Regions from separate parts of the Streptomyces sp. AHA2 genome, predicted to be linked through region 1. Evidence: riboswitches for the same ligand, from Rfam matches in the RefSeq annotation. Region 1 holds a riboswitch; the other holds the start of a gene.

What was found. A riboswitch is a leader RNA that binds a small molecule or an ion and turns the genes downstream of it on or off. The one in region 1 is predicted to bind thiamine pyrophosphate.
Region 2: it holds a riboswitch for thiamine pyrophosphate, as region 1 does, so the genes downstream of both, Q5694_RS33065 (thiamine ABC transporter substrate-binding protein) here and thiO (glycine oxidase ThiO) in region 1, are expected to answer to the same signal.

The regions. Positions count from the first base shown of each region.
Region 1 is NZ_JAUQWJ010000002.1:579,924-590,943, reverse strand. It holds gene Q5694_RS06760 (YhgE/Pip domain-containing protein) at 1-1,482, shown strand, start outside; gene Q5694_RS06755 (TetR/AcrR family transcriptional regulator) at 1,530-2,159, shown strand; gene Q5694_RS06750 (phytoene desaturase family protein) at 2,655-4,142, shown strand; gene Q5694_RS06745 (SCO2102 family sporulation regulator) at 4,159-5,079, opposite strand; gene metF (methylenetetrahydrofolate reductase [NAD(P)H]) at 5,136-6,059, opposite strand; gene thiE (thiamine phosphate synthase) at 6,168-6,836, opposite strand; gene Q5694_RS06730 (Rv2175c family DNA-binding protein) at 7,270-7,635, opposite strand; gene Q5694_RS06725 (NAD(P)/FAD-dependent oxidoreductase) at 7,723-8,964, opposite strand; gene Q5694_RS06720 (hypothetical protein) at 8,997-9,347, opposite strand; TPP riboswitch at 9,400-9,511, shown strand; gene thiO (glycine oxidase ThiO) at 9,509-10,681, shown strand; gene thiS (sulfur carrier protein ThiS) at 10,678-10,878, shown strand; gene Q5694_RS06705 (thiazole synthase) at 10,881-11,020, shown strand, end outside.
Region 2 is NZ_JAUQWJ010000030.1:41,182-52,201, forward strand. It holds gene Q5694_RS33050 (S-4TM family putative pore-forming effector) at 1-663, opposite strand, end outside; gene Q5694_RS33055 (nucleotidyltransferase) at 563-1,423, opposite strand; gene rlmN (23S rRNA (adenine(2503)-C(2))-methyltransferase RlmN) at 1,735-2,841, shown strand; TPP riboswitch at 2,866-2,970, shown strand; gene Q5694_RS33065 (thiamine ABC transporter substrate-binding protein) at 3,047-4,132, shown strand; gene Q5694_RS33070 (ABC transporter permease) at 4,108-5,772, shown strand; gene Q5694_RS33075 (ABC transporter ATP-binding protein) at 5,772-6,791, shown strand; gene Q5694_RS33080 (maleylpyruvate isomerase family mycothiol-dependent enzyme) at 6,816-7,613, shown strand; gene Q5694_RS33085 (LAETG motif-containing sortase-dependent surface protein) at 7,672-8,388, opposite strand; gene Q5694_RS33090 (LOG family protein) at 8,545-9,666, opposite strand; gene Q5694_RS33095 (VOC family protein) at 9,692-10,099, opposite strand; gene Q5694_RS33100 (hypothetical protein) at 10,235-11,020, opposite strand, start outside.

The DNA of each region.
Region 1 (11,020 bases):
GGCTCCGAGGACCTCGCCGACGGCCTGTCGGACGCCAAGGACGGCAGCGGCGAGCTGTCGACGGCCCTGACGAAGCTCACCAAGGGGGCCGGTGCCGTTCAGGACGGCGCCCGGAGTGTCGCGGACGGCACGCAGAAGCTCGCCGACCGGGTCAACGGTCCGGCCGCCAAGGCGGGCCCGTTCCTGAAGGGCAACGAGAAGACCGTCGGCGACACGGCCCGACTGGTCGCCGACTCCTCGGGCGTGCTGCGCAAGCACCTGGACACCCTGGTGAAGAGGGCCCCCACCGCCGCCAAGGGCGCTCGCGCCGCGTCCACCACGCTCACCGACGTGTACGCCCGGCGCTGCGCCGATCCGGCCCTGCCCGACGCGGCCTGCGCCGACCTGAAGAAGGCCGAGGACGCCGCGGCCGACGTCACCCTCATCGCGGACGACCTCGACACGCTGGTCGCTGACCACGACGGCGACCTGGACCGGCTGGACAAGAACCTCGCCGCCCTGCAGAAGCAGTCCCAGGCGCTCGCCGACCGCGCGCCGCACCTGGCCGAGGACCTCGACGACGCCGTCGAGAAGATCGACAAGCTGAACGACGGCGCGGCGAAGGTCGCCGCGGGGGCGAAGAAGCTGCACACGGGGCTCGGCAAGGCCAAGACCGGTGCCGCCGACCTGGACGAGGGAGTCGGCGAGCTCAAGACCGGCGCGGACGACCTCAACGGCGGCCTCTACAAGCTCGTCGGCGGCTCCGGGAAGCTCGCCGGGGGCCTGCACGACGGGGCGGAGAAGATCCCCGACTACGACAAGCCGGACCGCGACCGCCGCACCGAGGTCATGGCCGACCCCGTGCGGCTGGCCTCGCACGACCTGCACAAGGCGCCGAACTACGGCACCGGCTTCGCCCCGTACTTCATCCCGCTGTCGCTGTGGGTGGGGGCGATGGTGGCGTACATGCTGATCACGCCCATGAACCGGCGTGCCCTCGCGGCCGGCGCCCCGGCCTGGCGGATCGCGCTGGCGGGCTGGCTGCCGGTGGTGGCGATCGGGGTGCTGCAGACCGTCGCCCTGATGTCCGTGCTGCACTGGGCCGTCGGCCTGGAGATGGTCCGGGCGGCCGGGACGGTGGCCTTCCTGTTCCTGGTGACGGCGTGCTTCGCGGCGATCGTGCAGTGGCTGAACGCGCGCTTCGGGGCGGCCGGGAGGATCCTCGTCCTGGCCCTGCTGATGCTGCAGCTCACCTCGGCGGGCGGCACGTACCCCGTACAGACCAGCCCCGGCTTCTTCAACGCGCTGCACCCGTACCTGCCGATGAGCTACGTCGTCGAGGCGCTGCGGCGGCTCATCACGGGCGGCGGCCTCGGGCCGGTGTGGCAGGCGTGCGTGGTGCTGGCGGCGTTCACCGCCGGTGCCCTCGCGCTGACCGCCGTGGCGGCCCGCAGGCGGCAGGTGTGGACGCTGGACCGGCTGCACCCGGAGCTGACCCTGTGAGTGCCTCCGTCACTTCTCCCGGAAAGGTTCCTGTGACAATCGGGGCCATGGAAAGCAGCAGTGCCGCGTCGGGCGGCAGCACGCGCCGCGAGGCCACCCGGCAGAAGCTCTACGAGGCGGCCGTCACGCTCATCGCCGAGCAGGGGTTCTCCGCCACGACCGTGGACGAGATCGCCGAGCGTGCCGGAGTCGCGAAGGGCACGGTGTACTACAACTTCGCGAGCAAGTCCGTCCTCTTCGAGGAGCTGCTGCGGCACGGCGTCGGCCTGCTCACCGCCTCCCTGCGGGACGCGGCCGAGCAGACCGCCGGCCGGGGCGGCAGCAAGGTCGACGCCCTGGACGCGATGATCCGCGCGGGGCTGGTCTTCATCGACCGCTACCCCGCGTTCACGCAGCTGTACGTGGCGGAGCTGTGGCGCACCAACCGGGCCTGGCAGTCGACGCTGATGGTGGTCCGGCAGCAGGCCGTCGCGGTGGTGGAGGACGTGCTGCGCGAGGGCGTGGGCAACGGCGAGTTCAGCGCGGAGATCGACGTTCCGCTGACGGCGGCGGCGCTGGTCGGCATGGTCCTGGTGGCGGCCCTCGACTGGAAGTCGTTCCAGCCGGAGCGTTCCCTCGACGACGTGCACGCGGCCCTGTCCCGCCTGCTCCAGGGCCGGGTGAGCGGCCGCCGCTGACCGGCGGGGCAGCGCACGGGCGAGAAGACATCGGTGTCACGCGAAGGCGCCGGTCCGGTCCGGCCGCGTCCCCCGCGGGCCGTTCCGAACCGGCGCCTTCCGTGCTCCCCCGTGCGTCCCCCCGCAGGACCCCCGTTCGCGGTCGTCCCCCGGTTCTCCCGGGTGATCCGGTCCGCCCGGATCACCCGGTCGTACTCCCCCGTGCCTCGCTCCCGCCGGCTGCGCCGGCGGAAGGAGCGGATCGCGGGCCGGCTCCGTTCCGGCGCCCCGTGCCGCCGGTGCCGGAGCCGTGCCCCTCTCCGTGTCTCCACTCTCCCGTTCCCGCAGGTGGCCGCCCATCCGCGCGCGTACTCAACTCCCCGTCTGAGTACGGGTACTCACGGCTGAGCGACGGCCCCCGGATCGCGCCGCGGCCGCCTGGTCACGACGACGTCCGCGCCCGTACTCGAGGTGGCCCGCGCAACCGCTCGGACCAGGGCGGATAAAGTCCCTGGCATGGCACGGATTGCGGTGATCGGCGCCGGGACGGGCGCGATGGCGGCCGCGGCCCGGCTGGCCGTCGCGGGCCACCGGGTGGCGGTGTACGAGCGGACGGACACCTACGGCGGGGCGCTGCGCCGCTTCGCACGCGACGGGTTCTCCTTCGACACGGGCCCCGGCCTGCTGCCCCTGCCGGCCGTCTACCGCGACCTGTTCGTCAAGACCGGCAAGGAGCCGCTGGAGGCGTGTGCCGAACTGGTCCAGGTCGACCCGTCGTCACGGCACGTGTTCGCGGACGGCACGGCGGTGTCCCTGCCGAACGCCTCGCGCGCCGGTGTGGTCGCCGCCCTGGACGAGGGACTCGGAGCGGGCGCCGGACAGCGGTGGGGCGACTTCCTGGTGCGGGCGCGCGAGGCCTGGGACCGGACCCGGCGACCGCTCCTGGAGGAGCCGCTGTGGCCGAACTGGCAGGTGCTGGCCGAGCGCGAGCCCTACCCGGCGGTGCCGCACAAGCGGCTGCTGCGCACCCGCAGGGCCGGCACCCTCGCCGAGGTCGGCGCCTGGGAACTGCGCGACCCGCGGCTGGCCGCACTGCTGGAGAGTCACGCCCTCAGCCACGGCCTGGACCCGCGGACCACGCCCGCGAGCGCGGCGGTCCTGCCGTACATGGAGCACGCGTTCGGCACCTGGTACGTGCGCGGCGGGATGCGGGAGCTGGCGCGCGCGGTCTACGAGCGGTGCCTGGCCCGCGGGGTCGTGTTCCACTTCGGTGCCGAGGTGACGGGAGTCCTGGAGAAGGACGGCCGGGCCGCGGGGATCGAACTGGCCGACGGGACGGCCGTGGAGGCCGACCACGTCGTCGCCGGGGTCTCCCCCGGCGTGCTGGACCGGCTGGCGGGCCGGGCGGTGCGGGACGACGGCGGGGTGCGCCCGCAGCCGGCGGCGGCAGCGCGGCTGACCGTCCTGCTGGCCCTGCGCGGCGCCCGCCCCGAGGGCACGGCCCACCGCACGGTGGTGCACACACCGGACCGCGAGGCCGAACTGGACGCCCTGTTCGGCGCGGCGGAGCCGGCCGGGCGGCCCACGGTGACGGTGCTGCGGCCGGGTGACGAGCGGTCGGCCCCGGAGGGCCACGAGGCGGTCACCGTGACCGCGGTCGTCCCCGCGCGGCCCGACCGGTCCTGGGACGACGTGGCCGAACGGATGGTGACGGCGGCCGGACGCGCCGTGCCCGGGCTGCGCGAGCGGGTGCTCTGGCGGGAGCTGCGCACCCCGGCCGACATCGCGGACGCGACGGGCGCGGAGGGCGGCGCGGTGCCGGTCCCGGCGCTGGCGGCGGCCGGGGGGCGGCTGCTGCACCCGTCCAACACCACCGTCGTGCCGGGCCTGTTCGCCGTCGGCGGCTGGGCGCACCCCGGCGGCGGACTGCCGCACGCGGGCATGTCGGGGGCGCTGGTGGCCGGACTGATCGTGGAGGGGCCCGGGTTCCGCGGCTCGCAGTGACCTTCCGCCGCGGGCTTCAGAAACGGTACTGCTCGTCGAAGCCGTTGCCCTGCGGCTGCTGCCCGCCCCCCTGGTAGGGGTAGTGCTGCTCGGGCGGGAGTTCCTGGCCGTACTCGTCGGTGTTGCGCTGCTGTGGCACCCACGCCCCGCCGGGCGGTGTCTCCCCGCCGTAGGTGCCGGGGTAGGCGTCCTGCGCGTAACCCTGCTGGCCGTGGTACTGCTGGTCGCCGTAACCGGTGTCGTAGGCGGTCCCGCCGTAGTTCGACGAGCCGATGTACGGGTCCGAGTAGGCCGCGTACTGCTGCTGTCCGGTGCCGTCGTAGCCCTGCTGCTGGCCGTAGCCCGAGTAGTCGTAGGAGTAGGACTGGTCGGAGCCCTGGGCCGCGTACTGGTCGTGGGACCGGCCCGGGTAGCCGGTGTCGCCGTACACGCCGTAGTTGCCGGTGTCGTCGGGCATGGGCTGCGGCTCGTAGACGGCGGTGTTCCCGTCGTCCGTCGCGCGGCCGTGGCGCACCGGGGTGAAGACGTCGTCGTGGTCGTCGTCCTGGCCGTAGCCGTCGGTGTCCCGGCTGTGGCCGGTGCCCTCGTCGCCGTAGCCGCCCTCGGCCTCCAGGTCGGAGACCTCCAACGTCGGCTCCTGGCGCCCGCGCTCACCGCGGCGGCGCCTGCTGCCGCCGAGCACCGGCGCGCTGACCGCCCAGCCGGCCGCGAAGCCGCTGCGGAACGACAGGGTGACGTAGGTCTGCCCGACCGCGAAGGCGGCCGCGCCCAGGCCGATCACCACGACCGACGGGATCAGGACACCGACGACGACACCGAGGAACCCGACGAAGGCCAGCAGACGCCAGCGCAGCCGCGCCTTGTACTGCAGGAGCACCTCGCCCAGCAGCCACAGCGCGACGACGCCGAACGCGATGTAGAGGACCGCCCAGCCCATGTACGCCCCTCTCCCAGTGGCCGTTACGCAGTGTGTCGTATACCGGTGCGAACGGTCTAGGCCTGCGGTGGGTGGTGCAGGCCCAGGTTCTCGTAGATCTCCAGGGTCGCCGTGGAGTTGTTGAGCGTGATGAAGTGCAACCCGGGCACGCCTTCGGCGAGCAGCCGCGCACAGAACTCCGTGGCGAATTCGATCCCAATGGAGCGTACAGCGGCCGGATCGTCTTGTGCTGTGAGGATCCGCTCTTTCAGGGCGGCCGGGAACGCGGCGTTGGTCAGGGAGCCGATGCGCTCCAGCGTCCGCACGCTGGCGATCGGCATGACCTCGGGGATGATCGGGGTCTCGCAGCCGGCGGCCGCGACCCGGTCGCGCAGCCGCAGGTAGTCCTCCGGCTGGAAGAACATCTGCGTGATGGCGTAGTCGGCGCCCGCCCGGCACTTGTCGACGAAGTGGCGGACGTCGGTCTCCCAGTCCGCGGAGCGCGGGTGCATGGCCGGGAAGGCGGCCACGCCCACGCAGAAGTCACCGGACGCCTTGATCAGTTCGACGAGCTCGGCCGCGTAGGCCAGGCCCCGGGGATGCGGCACCCACTCGCCCATCGGGTCGCCGGGCGGGTCGCCGCGCAGGGCGAGCATGTTGCGGATCCCGGCGTCCGCGTACTGGCCGATGATGTTGCGCAGGTCGGCCACCGAGTGGTCGACCGCGGTGAGGTGGGCGATCGGCGTGAGGGTGGTGTCGGAGGCGATCGCCTCGGTCGCCTTGACCGTCCCGGCGCGGGTGGAGCCGCCCGCGCCGTAGGTCACGGAGACGAAGTCGGGCGCCACCGCCTCGACCCGGCGCAGCGCGTTCCACAGGTTCCGCTCGCCCTTCGGGGTCTTGGGCGCGTAGAACTCGAACGAGTACGTCGTCTTGCCGGTCGCGAGCATGTCGCGCACGGTGCGGGCGTGGTCCGATCTGATGGATGCGGTGCCGAGGGCCATACCGGCAGGTTAGCCAGGGGGCGTCGGTCCCCCAACCGCGCACAGGGTTTTGCACCTATTGTCCACGAGTTGTCCGTCCTTCTGTCCACTCCTTGGATACAACGGGGATCAGCGCTCCCGCAGGCGCTTGGCGAACCCGGCCGCCGCGTCACCCGGGTCACCGGCTTCGGTGATCGCCCGTACGACGACGACCCGCCGGGCGCCCGCATCCAGGACCTGGTCGAGGTTGCCGAGATCGATGCCGCCGATGGCGAACCAGGGGCGGTCGGTGCCGAGACCGGCCGTGTACCGCACGAGGTCCAGCCCGGGGGCGTGCCGGCCGGGCTTGGTGGGGGTCGGCCAGCAGGGGCCGGTGCAGAAGTAGTCCACGCCCTCCTGGCCGGCTGCCGCGGCGGCCTCGGGCCCGGCGTGGGTGGAGCGGCCGATCAGGACGTCGTCGCCCAGGATGGCGCGGGCCGCGGGGACCGGGAGGTCGCCCTGGCCCAGGTGCAGGACGTCGGCGCCGGCGGCGTGGGCGACGTCCGCCCGGTCGTTGACCGCGAGCAGCTTGCCGTGCCGGGCGCAGGCCTCGGCGAACACCTCCAGGTGCTCCAGCTCCTCGGCCGCCTCCATGCCCTTGTCGCGCAGCTGGACGATGTCGACGCCGCCGGCCAGCACGGCGTCCAGGAACGCGGGAAGGTCGCCCTGGCGCTTGCGGGCGTCGGTGCAGAGGTAGAGCCGGGCGTCGGCGAGCCGGGCCCGGGCGGTGGTGGCGGCGGAGGTCGCGGTGCCGGTCATGGGAGTCCCCCTCGGTGTCGGTGGCGCGGGCCCCCGTCCGCGTGCGGTGCGAAGCGTGCGGGCGGCGGGACCCTGGTGGTCGGCGCGGGCGGCCTCGCCCGTGCGCCGTGGGTGGGCCGGGGCGCGGCGCCCGGCCGGTCGGCGCGGGCACCCGCGTGCACCTCCGGGTGCGTGCGGGCGGGAGGGCCGGGTGGGGCTGTGCGGTTCCGTCACCGGAAGGCCCCGCCCGCCGGGCGGTTCCGGCCGGGCGGGCGCGTCCCGTCCGGGACCGCCCCGGGCACCTTACGCGCCCGAGGCCCGGATGCGTCCCGCCCGTGAAAGAGCACGGCCCGGTCCCGGGCCGTGGCCCCGTGGGCCACGGCCCCGCACCGGGCGGCTGTTCGGGTCCGGCCCCGCTCGGGCGGTGCCGGACGGTCCTCCCGCGGAGTCCGGGTCAGACTGCGAGCGCCTGCGCGCGGCGCTTCACCTCCGTGCCGCGGTTCTCGCTGAGCGCCTGCGCGGGGGTGCCGGGCAGGCTGGGGTCGGGGGTGAAGAGCCACTCCAGCATCTCTTCGTCCGTGAAGCCGTCGTCCCGCAGGAGCGTCAGGGTCCCGGTGAGGCCCTTGACGACCTTGTCCCCGTCGATGAAGGCGGCGGGAACGTGCAGCGCCCGGTTCTCACCGCGGCGTACGGCGATGAGCTGGCCCTCCTTGACCAGCTGCCGCACACGCGTCACCTCGACACCGAGCTGCTCGGCGATGTCGGGGAGGGTGAGCCAGGCGGGGACGAGAGCATCGATCTTTGCGTCAATCTCGGTCACGGGAACAAGCCTGCCATCCGCCACCGACAGTCGGAAGCCGACCCGGTCCACCCGGGCGCGACGGCCCGCTCCGCCCCGGCCCCGGTCTCAGGCCGTGGCCGCCTTCATCGGCCTGGCCGGGTCCGCCAGCAGCACCGGGTTCATCGGCGTGCCCGACTCGATCAGGCGGCGGCCCTGCGCCAGGTCCCGCGGGCGGCCGACCGCCAGCAGCGCGACCAGCCGCTCGCCCCGCAGCCAGCACACCGTCCAGGCCGGGCCGGAGGGGTCGCCCCGCCACAGCAGCGCGTCGGCGGCCGCGTGGTGCCCGGCGTACTGCACGAACCGGCCGAACTGCTCGGACCAGAAGTAGGGCACCGGGTCGTACACCGCGGGCGGCTCGCCCGAGGCCCGGCCGACGATGTTCGCGGCGACCGTGCGCGGCCCCTGCAGGGCGTTGTCCCAGTGGTGCACCAGCAGGCGCTCGCCGTACCGGCCCGAGGGGAAGGAGGCGCAGTCGCCGACCGCGTACACGTCCGGCACGCGGGTGCGCAGGTGCGCGTCGGCGACCACCTCGCCGTGCGCGCCGAGTTCGACGCCGGACCCGGACAGCCAGGCCGTGGCGGGGCGGGCGCCGATGCCGACGACGACCGCCTCCGCGGGCAGCCGCGAGCCGTCGTCCAGGACCACCGCGCCGGGCTCCACCCGCTCCACGCGCGCGTGGGTGCGCAAGGAGGCGCCCGCGTCGGCGTACCAGCGGGTCATCGGCGCGGCGACCTCGGGGGGCAGGGCTTCGGCGAGGGGACGGCCGGCGGCCTCCACGACGGTCACCGAGCAGCCCGCCTCGCGCGCGGCCGTGGCGAACTCCGCGCCGATCCAGCCCGCGCCGACGACCACGATCTCGTGCCGGGCGGCCAGCACCGGCCGCAGCCGCTCGGCGTCGTCCAGGGTGCGCAGCAGGTGCACGCCGGGCACTCCCTGCGTGCCGGGCAGCCGGACCGGTTCTGCGCCGGTCGCGACGACCAGGACGTCGTAGGGCACCGCTCCGGCCTCGGTGTCCAGTTCGTGGGCGCCCGGGCGCAGGCCCAGCACCTCGCAGCCGAGGCGCAGTTCGATGCCCAGCGCCTCGAAGTCCACGTCGAAGGCGGAGCCCTCGGCCTTGCCGAGCAGGACGGCCTTGGACAACGGCGGTCGGTCGTAGGGCTGGTGGGGTTCGGCGCCGATCAGGCTCACGGTGCCGGTGAAGCCCTGTTCGCGCAGGGCGACCGCGGTCTGCACCCCGGCCATGCCCGCGCCCGCCACGACCACGCGCCGCGGCACGGACGGGCCTGCTTCCTGCGTCTGCTCGCTCACCTGATCACCATAGACACCTGACACTCCGTCAGTCAGCGCCCCTGCGCCGTGACCTGCTCCACAACGCTCGTGCCGCTGCCCGGCCGGGACTCCCACTGCCAGGTCTCCTCCAGCCGCACCCGCCCGTCGGGCAGCTCCACGACCGTCGAGACGCAGTGCCCCGAGGCGGTGGTGCCGTCCCGCCCGAGCTGGACGTAGCGGAAGTCGAGCCTGTCACCTTCCCGGATACCCACGAGATGCCCGTGTACGACGTCCCCGCCCGCGTAGTCGGCCCAGACCGCGCCCTCCCGCTCGTGGTAGGTGAACCGGGTGGACGTCCCGACCTGGCCGGGTGCCTGGTCGGCGACCGGGGCGAGGACCAGACCGTCGAGGGATCGGGCCATGGAAGGAGGCTCCCTTACTGCGGCGTGCGGGGTCGGGCTAGGGTGGCCAACGTAGAGCACTCGCGGGAGCCCGGACGCACCGGGCTGAGAGGGAGGCTGGCGGCCTCCGACCGTACGAACCTGATCCGGGTCATGCCGGCGAAGGGAGGGGCTGGACGCCCATGTCGCGCACGTCCACCACGTCGGACGTCCTCGTCGTCGGGGGCGGGATCATCGGCCTGGTCACGGCCTGGCGGGCCGCGCAGCGCGGTTTCGCCACGGCCCTGGTGGATCCCGAGCCCGGCGGCGGAGCCGCCCAGGTCGCCGCCGGGATGCTGGCCGCCGTCACGGAACTGCACTACGGCGAGCAGACCCTGCTGCAGCTGAACCTCGCCTCGGCCGGCCGCTACCCGGACTTCACGGCCGAGCTGACCGAACTGACCGGACACGACCTCGGCTACCGCCGCTGCGGCACCCTGGCCGTGGCCCTGGACGCCGACGACCGCGCCCACCTGCGAGAACTGCACGCCCTCCAGCAGCGGTCCGGGCTGGACTCGCAGTGGCTGTCGGGGCGCGAGTGCCGCCGGCTGGAGCCGATGCTCGCGCCGGGCGTGCGCGGCGGGCTGCGGGTCGACGGCGACCACCAGATCGACCCCCGGCGCCTCGCCGGGGCGCTGGTCGCCGCGTGCGAGCGGGCGGGGGTGGTCCTGCACCGCGTCCGGGCCGAGCGGCTCACCGTCGAACGGGACCGGGCCGCGGGGGTGGTCACCGACGACGGGACCGCGCTGGGCGCGGGACAGGTCGTGCTGGCCGGGGGCAGCCTCAGCGGCCGGCTCGCGGGCGTCCCGGACGAGGTCCTGCCCCCCGTACGGCCCGTCAAGGGCCAGGTGGTGCGGCTGACGATGCCGCCGCGGCACGGGCCGTTCCTGAGCCGCACCGTGCGCGCGGTCGTGCGCGGCAGTCACGTCTACCTGGTGCCGCGCGAGAGCGGTGAGCTGGTGATCGGGGCGACCAGCGAGGAGCTGGGCTGGGACACCACCGTCACCGCGGGCGGCGTGTACGAGCTGCTGCGCGACGCCCACGAGCTGGTGCCGGGGATCACCGAACTGCCGCTCACCGAGACCCGGGCCGGACTGCGCCCCGGCTCCCCGGACAACGCCCCGCTGCTCGGTCCGACGGCTCTGGACGGACTGCTGCTGGCGACCGGTCACTACCGCAACGGCGTGCTGCTCACGCCGGTGACCGGCGACGTCCTGGCGCACGCCCTGGCCACGGGCGAACTGCCCGCCGAGGCCCGTCCCTTCACCCCCGAGCGCTTCCGCACCGCCACCGCACTCACGGAGCAGCCCGCATGAACATCTCCGTCAACGGCGAGCCCCGCCACGTCCGGCCCGGCACGGCTCTCGACGCCGTGGTGAAGTCCCTCACCACCTCGACCTCGGGGGTGGCCGCCGCCCTCAACGAAACCGTCGTCCCGCGCACGCAGTGGCCCGCCACGCCCCTGTCCGAAGGGGACCGCGTGGAAGTCCTCACCGCCGTCCAAGGAGGCTGACCATGGCCGACGATCCGTTCGTCCTCGGGGACACGTCCTTCACCTCCCGCCTGATCATGGGGACCGGCGGGGCGCCCAGCCTCGACGTGCTGGAGCGCTCCCTGGTCGCCTCCGGCACGGAGCTGACGACGGTGGCGATGCG
Region 2 (11,020 bases), on a different contig from region 1:
GAGACTGAGGGTGAGAATTGCAAAACCTGCAAGGGCGGCACTCCATCTGCGCTGATCAGAAACGCCCCATGCGAGATTGCTTCGCTGGCTGACAAGGACGTCAAGCGGGTAAGGCAGGTCCTCCGTGTCGCTATACCAATCTCGTAGATTCCTGGGCCTATGCCTCTCGGCTGCTTCGGCAATGACAGCAGTTGATGGTCGGTCGGCCAGGGTCGCGTTCCATGGAAGACCAAATACGTACGTGTCAAACTCTTCCTGGACGGAGGCTGCCTGCTTAGTCTTACGCTTTTCCCTCGCGCTCCCCAGGATGCTCACAAAAAGCAACGTTAGGGCCACACTTACGCCGAGGGCCTGTCTGGCCGAAGGAAGCGTTATAGACAAGGCGGCCCCGACTATCCCACCTGCAATAATCAGGGAGGTGCGGAAATTGTGAATCCGCTTGGCGTCGTCGTATAGCTGCCGCTGAGCTGCGAGTAGCCTAAGGGGCTTATCGTCATTCTGGCGAGACATGATGCGGCCAGATTGAGGCTCGAGGGTCACGAATTGTCCGTCCGCATTTCTCTCAGCTGCCGTAACTCGGGAACCGCTGCCCAAAGATGGATTTCCATTCGCGGATGGCGGCAGCTTGGTTGGGATTGGGGCCAGACGTGGCATACCAGGCATTCAATGCCGCCGTGTAGGCCTGATTGATTTGTTGTTGGACTAGATAGGCTCGATCGGCGGTCAAATACGCGCTAACGTCGTTTCCCTCGTGCCAGCAACTATACAGTTGGCTCTTCGCATGGCTGAACCACTGAAGCACGGACCAATCGTACGATTTCCAATCGGTTGGCGTCTTCAGGGCAATGACTTCGAGATGATAGCTCTGAAGGCTAATGCTTTGACGGCGATTCCAGTCCTTAATGAATTTAATTACTTGGCGAAACTTCAACCCATGGCTTTCCGCCTTGCTGTTCACGTCTCGCGTGTGCTTGTGCGGCTTAGTTTCGAGCCAGATTTCACGATTCATGTCGGGGATTTCATAGTGGGTTACTTCCCCGGAATCGTTGGTGACTCGAACTGCTGGGACGACGTCGATGTCGGGCCATGACTGGAAGCGCATCGTAACGGCCTGGCCATTGCGGCGAACGCTGCCCGCGCCAGGCCCCAATGCGCGCTTAACGTTACCGAGTACGGTAGATGGAAGGCGCCCTTTGATATGTTGTTCGTAGTGGAGGACGGCGATAATGTCCAGATCTGCGTAACCCTTTAGGGCGGTGTATCGAGGTATGGAGCCCATCGAAAAGGCATCTAGCACAGTCATGGAGGTTCCAAGTCTCCGCAGTACCCAATCCCTGCGTGTATTCGCGATAGTCCTGTGATCGCCAGGGAGATTGATTGTTGTGTGGAAGTCGGCAAATGCCGAATCGACAGTCCAAGCCATGGCTGAAGATTAACTGATGGGCCTAAGCGCTTCCTAGGGGTGCGTACCTCTTCTACGTCAATCGGATAAGTGGTGAGTACTGCCCGTGGTGGAAGTGGATCACCAGCCCTCTTGCGTATTAGCTCCGGCGCAGATGGAGTGACGGGCTGCGGCGCCGCCACCTGGACACCTGCGGCGACGGCTGACTGAGTCCTGGGCCGTCCCTGGGCCGTCCGAAGCCGACCAACGCCGACAGACGCCACCCACAGGTGACCACCCCCACCCCGCTCCGGCCTGGGCACCCGCCGTTGATCTGCCACACTGGAAGGGTTATGCCTGCACCCGGAGAACTCACTTTCGTCGCCCCCCGTGGAGCCAAGAAGCCGCCGCGGCATCTTGCCGACCTCACTCCTGCCGAGCGCAAGGAGGCCGTCGCCGCGGTCGGGGAGAAGCCGTTTCGTGCCAAGCAGCTCTCGCAGCACTACTTCGCGCGGTACGCGCACGACCCGGAGCAGTGGACCGACATCCCCGCCGGCAGCCGTGCGCGGCTGCAGGAGGCGCTGCTGCCCGAGCTGATGACCGTCGTGCGGCATCTGTCCACCGACCAGGGCACCACCCGCAAAACCCTGTGGCGGCTGTTCGACGGGACGCTCGTCGAGTCCGTGCTGATGCGCTACCCGGACCGGGTGACCATGTGCATCAGCTCGCAGGCCGGGTGCGGCATGAACTGCCCGTTCTGCGCGACCGGGCAGGCCGGTCTCGACCGCAACCTGTCCACCGCCGAGATCGTGCACCAGATCGTCGACGGGATGCGGGCCCTGCGCGACGGCGAGGTCCCCGGCGGTCCCGCGCGGCTCAGCAACATCGTCTTCATGGGCATGGGCGAGCCGCTCGCGAACTACAACCGGGTCGTCGGGGCCGTCCGCCGCCTCACCGACCCCGAGCCGGACGGGCTCGGGCTGTCGCAGCGCGGCATCACCGTCTCCACCGTCGGTCTCGTCCCGGCCATCCACCGCTTCGCCGACGAGGGCTTCAAGTGCCGGCTGGCGATCTCCCTGCACGCTCCCGACGACGAGCTGCGCGACACCCTCGTACCGGTCAACACCCGGTGGAAGGTGCGCGAGGTGCTGGACGCCGGGTTCGAGTACAGCGCGAAGTCCGGGCGGCGGCTGTCCATCGAGTACGCGCTGATCCGCGACATCAACGACCAGGCCTGGCGCGGTGACCGGCTCGGCCGGCTGCTCAGGGGCAAGCCGGTGCACGTCAACCTGATCCCGCTGAACCCGACGCCCGGCTCCAAGTGGACGGCCTCCCGGCCCGAGGACGAGAAGGCGTTCGTGGAGGCCATCGCCGCCCATGGTGTGCCGGTGACGATCCGGGACACCCGTGGTCAGGAGATCGACGGGGCGTGTGGTCAGCTCGCGGCCACCGAACGGTAGTCTGATCGCCGTATCCACATCTGCATATTCCGACAGGGGAGCGCCACAGCGCTGAGAGTGCGGCACGGCCGCAGACCCTCCGAACCTGGCCCAGGTCATTCTGGGTAGGGAGATCGGTCACCACTCGAGCTGTTGCGCCCTGCCCGGGACCACGGAAGTCCCGGGCGGGGCCGCGTCTTCTCCTGGTCACTCCAGGAGGAATCCAGTGAGCATCAACGCAAAGCGCCTGACGGCCGCGGTCGTCGGGCTGGGCCTGGCCGGCACGCTCGCGGCGTGCGGGTCGTCCGACGGCGGTCAGAAGCCGGGCGACTCCCAGACCGTCACGCTCGTCAGCCACGACTCGTGGGCCGCCTCCAAGGACGTCCTCGCGGCCTTCGAGAAGCAGTCCGGGTACAAGGTCAGGGTCCTGGAGGACGGCGACGCCGGGCAGGCCGTCAACAAGGCGATCCTCACCAAGGACAACCCGCAGGGCGACGTCTTCTTCGGCGTCGACAACACCCTGCTCTCCCGCGCCCTCGACAACGGCCTGTTCCAGCCGTACGAGCCGAAGGGCTCGGACCGCATCAAGGCCGAGTACCGAGTCGACCGGGACAAGCACCGGGTCACGCCCGTCGACACCGGCGACGTCTGCGTCAACTACGACAAGAAGTACTTCGCCGACCGCAAGCTCCGGCCGCCGCGGACCCTCGACGACCTGACCGACCCCCGGTACAAGGACCTGCTGGTCACCGAGAACGCCTCCTCGTCCTCGCCCGGCCTCGGCTTCCTGCTCGGCACCGCGGCGGAGTACGGAGACCGGGGCTGGGAGGGTTACTGGAAGAAGCTCAAGGCCAACGGCGTCAAGGTCGTCGACGGCTGGGAGCAGGCCTACAACGAGGAGTTCTCCGGCTCGGCCGGGGGGAAGAAGGCCAAGGGCGACCGGCCGCTCGTCGTCTCCTACGCCTCCTCCCCGCCCGCCGAGGTCGTCTTCGCCGACCCCAGGCCGGACACCGCCCCGACCGGCGTGGCCGAGGGAACCTGCTTCCGGCAGGTCGAGTACGCGGGACTGCTCGGCAACGCGCGGAACGCCGAGGGCGGCAAGGCGCTCCTCGACTTCCTCGTGGGCAAGCGGTTCCAGGAGGACATGCCGCTGAACATGTTCGTCTACCCGGTGCGCGAGGACGCCCAGGTGCCGCCGGAGTTCGCTCAGTACGGGCCGCAGGCGAAGAACCCGCAGACCATGGACCCGGCGAAGATCGCCGACCACCGTGACCAGTGGGTCAAGTCGTGGACCTCGCTCGTACTGAAGTAGCCGCCCGCAGGCGGGGCGCGGCGGCGCGGTTCGGTCTGCTGGCCGTGCCCGTCGCGTTCTTCGCGGTCTTCTTCGCCTACCCCGTCGCCGCGATCGTCGCGCGCGGTCTGCGGGACGGCGGGGCGTGGCACCCCGGGCGGATCGGGGAGGTGCTCGGGCAGTCGGGCGTGCGGCACGTGCTCTGGTTCACCACCTGGCAGGCGCTCGTCTCCACGGCGCTCACGCTGCTGATCGCGCTCCCCGGCGCGTACGTCTTCGCGCGCTTCGACTTCCCGGGCAAGCAGGTGCTGCGGGCGATGGTGACCGTCCCGTTCGTGCTGCCGACGGTCGTCGTCGGCACGGCGTTCCTGGCGCTGGCCGGGCGCGGCGGGCTGCTCGACGAGTGGTGGGGCGTCCGGCTGGACACCACCGTGTGGGCGATCCTGCTCGCCCACGTCTTCTTCAACTACGCCGTGGTGGTGCGGACCGTGGGCGGGCTCTGGGCGCAGCTCGACCCCCGCCAGGAGGAGGCCGCGCGGATGCTCGGCGCCTCCCCCGCGACCGCCTGGCGGAAGGTGACCCTGCCCGCCCTCGCCCCGGCCGTGGCCGCCGCCGCGCTGATGGTCTTCCTGTTCACCTTCACCTCCTTCGGCGTCGTCCAGATCCTCGGCGGGCCCACCTTCTCCACCCTGGAGGTGGAGATCTACCGGCAGACGTCCGAGATCTTCGACCTGTCCACGGCGGCCGTGCTGACCCTGATCCAGTTCGCCGCGGTAGGCGCGATCCTCGCCCTGCACGCCTGGACCGTGCGGCGGCGGGAGACGGCCCTGCGGCTCGTGGACGCGGCGGTCACCGCGCGCCGGCCGCGCGGCGCCGGGCAGTGGGCGCTGCTGGGCGCGGTGCTGGCCACCGTCGCCGTGCTGATCGTGCTGCCGCTGGCCGTGCTGGTGCAGCGCTCCCTGGACGCCCCCGGGTTCGGCTACTACCGGGCGCTGACCCGCCAGGACGGCGGCATGTTCCTGGTCCCGCCGATCGAGGCGGTCGGCAACTCGCTGTCGTACGCCGTCGCCGCGACCGCCATCGCCGTACTGGTCGGTTCGCTGGCCGCCGTCGCGCTCACCCGCCGGGACGCCGGGCGGTTCGTGCGCGGCTTCGACGCGCTGCTGATGCTGCCGCTCGGGGTGTCCGCGGTGACCGTCGGCTTCGGGTTCCTGATCTCCCTCGACGAGCCGCCGCTGGACCTGCGGTCCTCGTGGATCCTGGTGCCGCTCGCGCAGGCGCTGGTCGGAGTGCCGTTCGTCGTGCGCACCATGCTGCCCGTGCTGCGCGCGGTGGACGGGCGGCTGCGGGAGGCGGCCTCGGTGCTGGGGGCCTCGCCGTGGCGGGTGTGGCGGGAGGTGGACCTGCCGATGGTGCGGCGCGCGCTGCTGATCGCGGCCGGGTTCGCCTTCGCCGTCTCCCTCGGGGAGTTCGGGGCGACGGTGTTCATCGCGCGGCCCGACAACCCGACCCTGCCGGTGGCGGTGGCGCGGCTGCTGGGGCGGCCCGGTGACCTCAACTACGGCCAGGCGATGGCCCTTTCGACGATTCTGATGGTGGTGTGCGCCGTGGCCCTGCTGGTGCTGGAGAGGCTGCGCACCGATCGGACGGGGGAGTTCTGATGCTGCTGGCGCTGCAGGGCGCGACGGTCCGCTTCGGCGGGCGTGCCGTGCTGGACGCGGTCGGTCTGGAGGTCGCCGAGCACGAGGTCGTGTGCGTGCTCGGGCCGAGCGGCAGCGGCAAGTCGACGCTGCTGAGGGCGGTCGCCGGGCTGCAGCGGCTGGACGCCGGGCGGATCCTGCTCGACGGGCGCGACCAGGCGGGTGTGCCCGCCCACCGGCGGGGTGTCGGGCTGATGTTCCAGGACCACCAGCTGTTCCCGCAGCGGGACGTCGGCGGGAACGTGGCGTTCGGCCTGCGGATGCAGGGCGTGCCCAGGGCGCACCAGGCCGAACGGGTACGGGAGTTGCTCGAACTCGTCGGGCTGCCGGGCGCGGCGCGCCGGGCCGTTGCCGCGCTGTCCGGCGGGGAGCAGCAACGGGTGGCACTGGCCCGGGCGTTGGCGCCGAACCCCCGGCTGCTCATGCTGGACGAGCCGCTGGGCCAGCTCGACCGGTCGCTGCGCGAGCGGCTCGTCGTGGAACTGAGGGAGCTGTTCGGCCGGTTGGGCACGACCGTGCTCGCCGTGACGCACGACCAGGGGGAGGCCTTCGCCCTGGCCGACCGGGTCGTGGTCATGCGGGACGGCCGGATCGCCCAGTCCGGTACACCGCTGCAGGTGTGGCAGCGGCCGGCCGACGCCTTCGTGGCCCGGTTCCTCGGCTTCGAGAACGTGGTGGAGGCCACCGTGGGCACGGAGGCCGCGGACACGCCGTGGGGCAAGGTGCCGGTGCCGCAGCACGCCCCGCAGGGCACCCGGACCCTGCTGGTGCGGCCCGCCGGCGTGCGGCTGGTACCCGCGGGCTCGGGCCTGCCCTGCACGGTGACCGCCCGCACGTTCCGGGGCACCCATGTCGCCGTCCATCTCCAGCCCGAGGACGCCCCGCGGCTGGAGGCGGCGTGCGCGCTGCGGGCGGCGCCCGCCGTGGGGGAGCGGGTCGGGGTGGAGTTCGACGGGGCGGAAATCGTGGTGCTCGACTGAGCGACACCTCCTAGGGTTCCGGGCATGACGCCACTCCCGCACGCGCGCTACTGCGACGAGATCGCCCACCAGGTGGGTCTGTTGAGGTCGGTGGTGGCCTTCGGGGCCGAACTGTCCGCCGCCGTGCCGACCTGTCCCGGCTGGTCGCTGGAGCACCTGGTGCGGCACACCGGAGGCGCCCTGCGCTGGGCGGAGCTGCTGGTGCGCACCCGGGCGGGGGACGACGTCCCCGAGGAGCGGGTGCCGGGGGGTGCCGGACCCGAGGCGCAGGGGGACGCCGCCGCGCTGGACGCCTGGCTGGCGGAATCCGGCGAGCGGCTCGTCGGCACCCTGCGCGAGGCCGGGCCCGACGCCGAGGTCTGGGGCTGGGCAGGGGATTTCACCTCGGGGTTCTGGGCCCGGCGCATGACCCACGAGATCACGGTGCACCGCGCGGACGCGGCCCTCGCCGCCGGGCTGCCCTACGAGGTCGCGCCCGACGTGGCCGCCGACGCGATCGACGAGTGGCTGCAGATCGTCCGACACGCGCAGCGGACGCAGCCGGACGACGCGGTGGCCGAACTGCGCGGCGCGGGCCGGAGCATCCGTCTGCACGCCACCGACACCGGCCCGGGACGGAACGCCGAGTGGCTGATCGAGCTGGCCGAGGACGGTGTCCGCTGGCACCGGGGCCACGCCAGGGCCACGGTCGCCCTGCGCGGTCCCCTCACCTCCGTGCTGCTGGCCTTCTACCGCCGGCTTCCGCTCGACGCACCGGGGTTGGAGGTGATCGGCGACCGGGCGCTGCTGGAGTTCTGGCTGGAGCGGGCGACCTTCAGCTGAACGGGACGTGGCCCGCCCCCGATCGGGGGACGGGCCACGGCGTTGCGGTGCGCGGGCGTCAGCTGTCGCTCTTGGCCCGGCGGCGCATGCCGAAGAACACCGCGCCACCACCCACGACGACCAGGGCCGCCGCGATGCCGGCGATGAGGCCGGTGTTGGAGTCGGCGCCGGTCTCGGCGAGGTTGGACTCACCGGCCGGGGCGGGCGCGTTGCCCGCGGGCGCGGGGCTGCCGCTCCCGGACGGGCTCGGAGCGGGGGCCTGCGACTCCTCGGCCGGCTCGGAGGGTGAGGCCGACGGGGCCGACGGGCTCGGCGTGGCCGGCTTCGTCGCCGGCGTGGTCGCCGGGGGCTTCTCCTCCTCCTTCTTGCAGGCGGTGGCCGGGGTCACGAGGTTGGGCTTGATGTCCTCGTCGACGTACGAGGCGGCCTTGACGTGGATGCGGTACTCGGCGTTGGGCTGCCACTCCTCGGCGAAGGTGATGGTGGTGCCCTTGCGGGAGCCCTTGACCACCTGCTCGCCGACCTTCTTGGCGTCGGCGCCGTTGTTCTGCAGGTACACGGTGACCGTCGCCGGGATGCCGGCGGGGTCGACGTCGGTGACGGCGATGACGCCCTTGCCGCCGTCGCACTTGGCCTCGGCCGAGAACTCGTTGATGTCGCAGGCCAGCGCGTTGCCGGCGGCGCCGAACGCGAGCGCCGCGGAGGCGGCGACGACCCCGAGGACGCGCACGGAGCGGCGTGCGAGGCGCGGGGACGTACGGCGGGATACGGACAGAACTGCCACGTTTGTCCTTCACAGGGTGCGTAAAGAGGGGGGTGGTGGGCGGTGCTGACTGCGCATCAGCACCACCGGGAGGCTCCCAGGTCTATAAGCGGCCCATCAGCAGTGTCAACGCATATGCCACATGCGGGGGTCGGCTTTGCCTTCTTATTAACCGCCCAGACGTTTCAACGCGTCGGGAGCCTCCTCGATCCGGTCCACCAGAGCGATCCGCGCCTCCATCGAGCGGCCCTCGGCCAGCGTGCACAGCAGCGGCCAGGCGGGCAGCCTCCGCGTCCAGTGGTCCCGGTCGACGAGCACCATGGGCGTGGGTTCGCCGCGCGACTCGTAGTAGTTGGGCGTCGCGTTGTCGAAGATCTCCTGCAGGGTCCCGGCGGCGCCGGGCAGGAACACCACGCCCGCGTCGCAGCGGGCCAGCAGCCCGTCCTCCCGCGTGGCGTTGGAGAAGTACTTGGCGATGTGGGAGGCGAACGCGTTCGGCGGCTCATGGCCGTAGAACCACGTCGGGATGCCGACGGAGCGGCCGCCGCGCGGCCAGCGGGAGCGGACCTCGAAGGCCGCCCCCGCCCACCGGGTGACCGACGGGGTGAACCGCGGCGCCCCGGCGAGCAGTTCGAGCGCCTCGGTGAGCATCCCGTCGTCGTACGGGGCGGCGTACGCGCCCAGGTTGGCCGCCTCCATGGCGCCGGGACCGCCGCCGGTGGCGACGGTGAACCCGGCCCGGGCCAGCTCCCGGCCGAGCCGGGCGGCGCCCGCGTAACTCTCGGTCCCCCGGGCCATCGCGTGACCGCCCATCACCCCCACCACCCGGGCGCCGGTGAGGAGTTCGTCGAGCGCGTCCGACACGGAGTCGTCGTGGACGGCGCGCAGCATCGAGGCGTGGATGTCCCGGTCGGCCTTCGTCCGCTGGAACCAGGCGTAGGCGAGGGCGTCGGGCGTGGCCCCGTAGCCGTCGGCCAGGGACGCGAACAGCTCCTCGGGCGAGTACAGCAGACCGCGGTACGGATCGAAGGGCAGGCCCGGGACCGGCGGGAAGACCAGGGCGCCGTCCGCGCGGACCTTCGCAGCGGCGTCCTCGCGCATCGCGCAGCCGAGGAAGACGGCCCCGGCCGTGTCCGTGCCGAGCAGTTCGCGCGTACGGTCCGTCAGGTCCACGGCCTGTACGCGGTACCCCGCGAGCGTGCCGCGCGCCGAGACGGTCGCGTCGAACTCCTCGAGGGTCTCTATCTCACGGTCGTCGTGGTGGGCCGCATGGGCGGGCATCGTCTGCACCCTGCCCATGCTGGCACAGCCGCGTTCAGCCCTGGACGGCCGCCGGGTCCATCCACACGACCTCGAAGGTGTGGCCGTCCGGGTCGTCGAAGGCCCGGCCGTACATGAACCCGTGGTCCTGGGTCTCGCCGGAGACCGAACCGCCCGCCGCGACCGCCCTGTCGACCAGCTCGTCGACCTTCTCGCGGCTCTCGGCGCTCAGCGCGATCAGCACCTCGCTGGTCCTCGTGGCGTCGGCGATCTCCTTCTTGGTGAACTGGGCGTACTTCTCCTTGGTGTGCACCATCACGACGATCGTGTCGCTGATGACGACGGAGGCGGTCGAGTCGTCGCTGAACTGCTCGTTGATCGAGTAGCCGAGCTCGGTGAAGAACTTCCTGGAGGCGCCGAGGTCGGCGGTGCACAGGTTCACGAAGATCATCTGCTGGTACATGCGAAGTCTCTCCCCGCGGGTTCGGTGTGTGGTTACGCGTGGATAGACCGGACACGGGTGCGGAACTCATCGCCGCGCGGCGACTTTTTCCGTCCGTGTGCCGCGGGGGCTTTCCGCCGGCGCGCCTCGTGGCGGTCAGCGCGCGAGCGGCAGGGCCGCCAGCTCGGCCACCGTCAGGGTGAGCGGGCCGAACAGCGCGAGCAGGGCCCCGGCGCGCAGCGCGGCGGCGCTGCGCAGGGCCGAGGCGGGGGCGCCCAGCCGCTGCAGGGCCGCGGTGGTCTCGGCCCGGTTCTGCCGTGCCTCGACCGCGGCCGTCAGCAGCGTGGCCAGCGTGCAGCCGGTCACCAGGGCCACGCCGAGGACGGTCAGCGGACCGAGCGACAGCCTGTCGGGGCCGTGCAGCAGCGCCATGGCCCACAGGCCCGACATGACCGCGCAGACCACGCCGAGGGGGCGGCCGATGCGGTCGGCCTCCGCCATGAGGATGCGCCCGGCCAGCAGCCGCAGGGCACCGGGGCGGACCGACTGGAGCAGCCGTCCGCACAGGTGGGTCAGGCCCGGGCCGGCCAGGGCCAGTCCGAGGGCGGCCAGCACCCAGCCGACCAGGACGCCGGGGGAGGCGCCGGAGAAGGTCAGGTCGGGCGGTGCCGGGGCGGTGCGGCTCGTGTAGGTCTCCACCGCCAGGCCCGCGGCCAGGACGGTGATGCCCCACGGCAGCCCGGAGGGGGCGGCGGTGACCGAGGGCGCGGGGGCGGGAGGGTCCGGCAGGACCGCGTCGAGGGCGGCGGCGGTGCCGTCGGCGGGCGCGACCTGGGCGGCGGCCGTGGGCTGTGCGCCGGTACCGCCGGCCGGGACCGTGAGGCCGGGCGGCTGCGGGGGGTCGGCCAGCGCGCTCACCGCGCCGCCGCCGTTCCTCGCGGC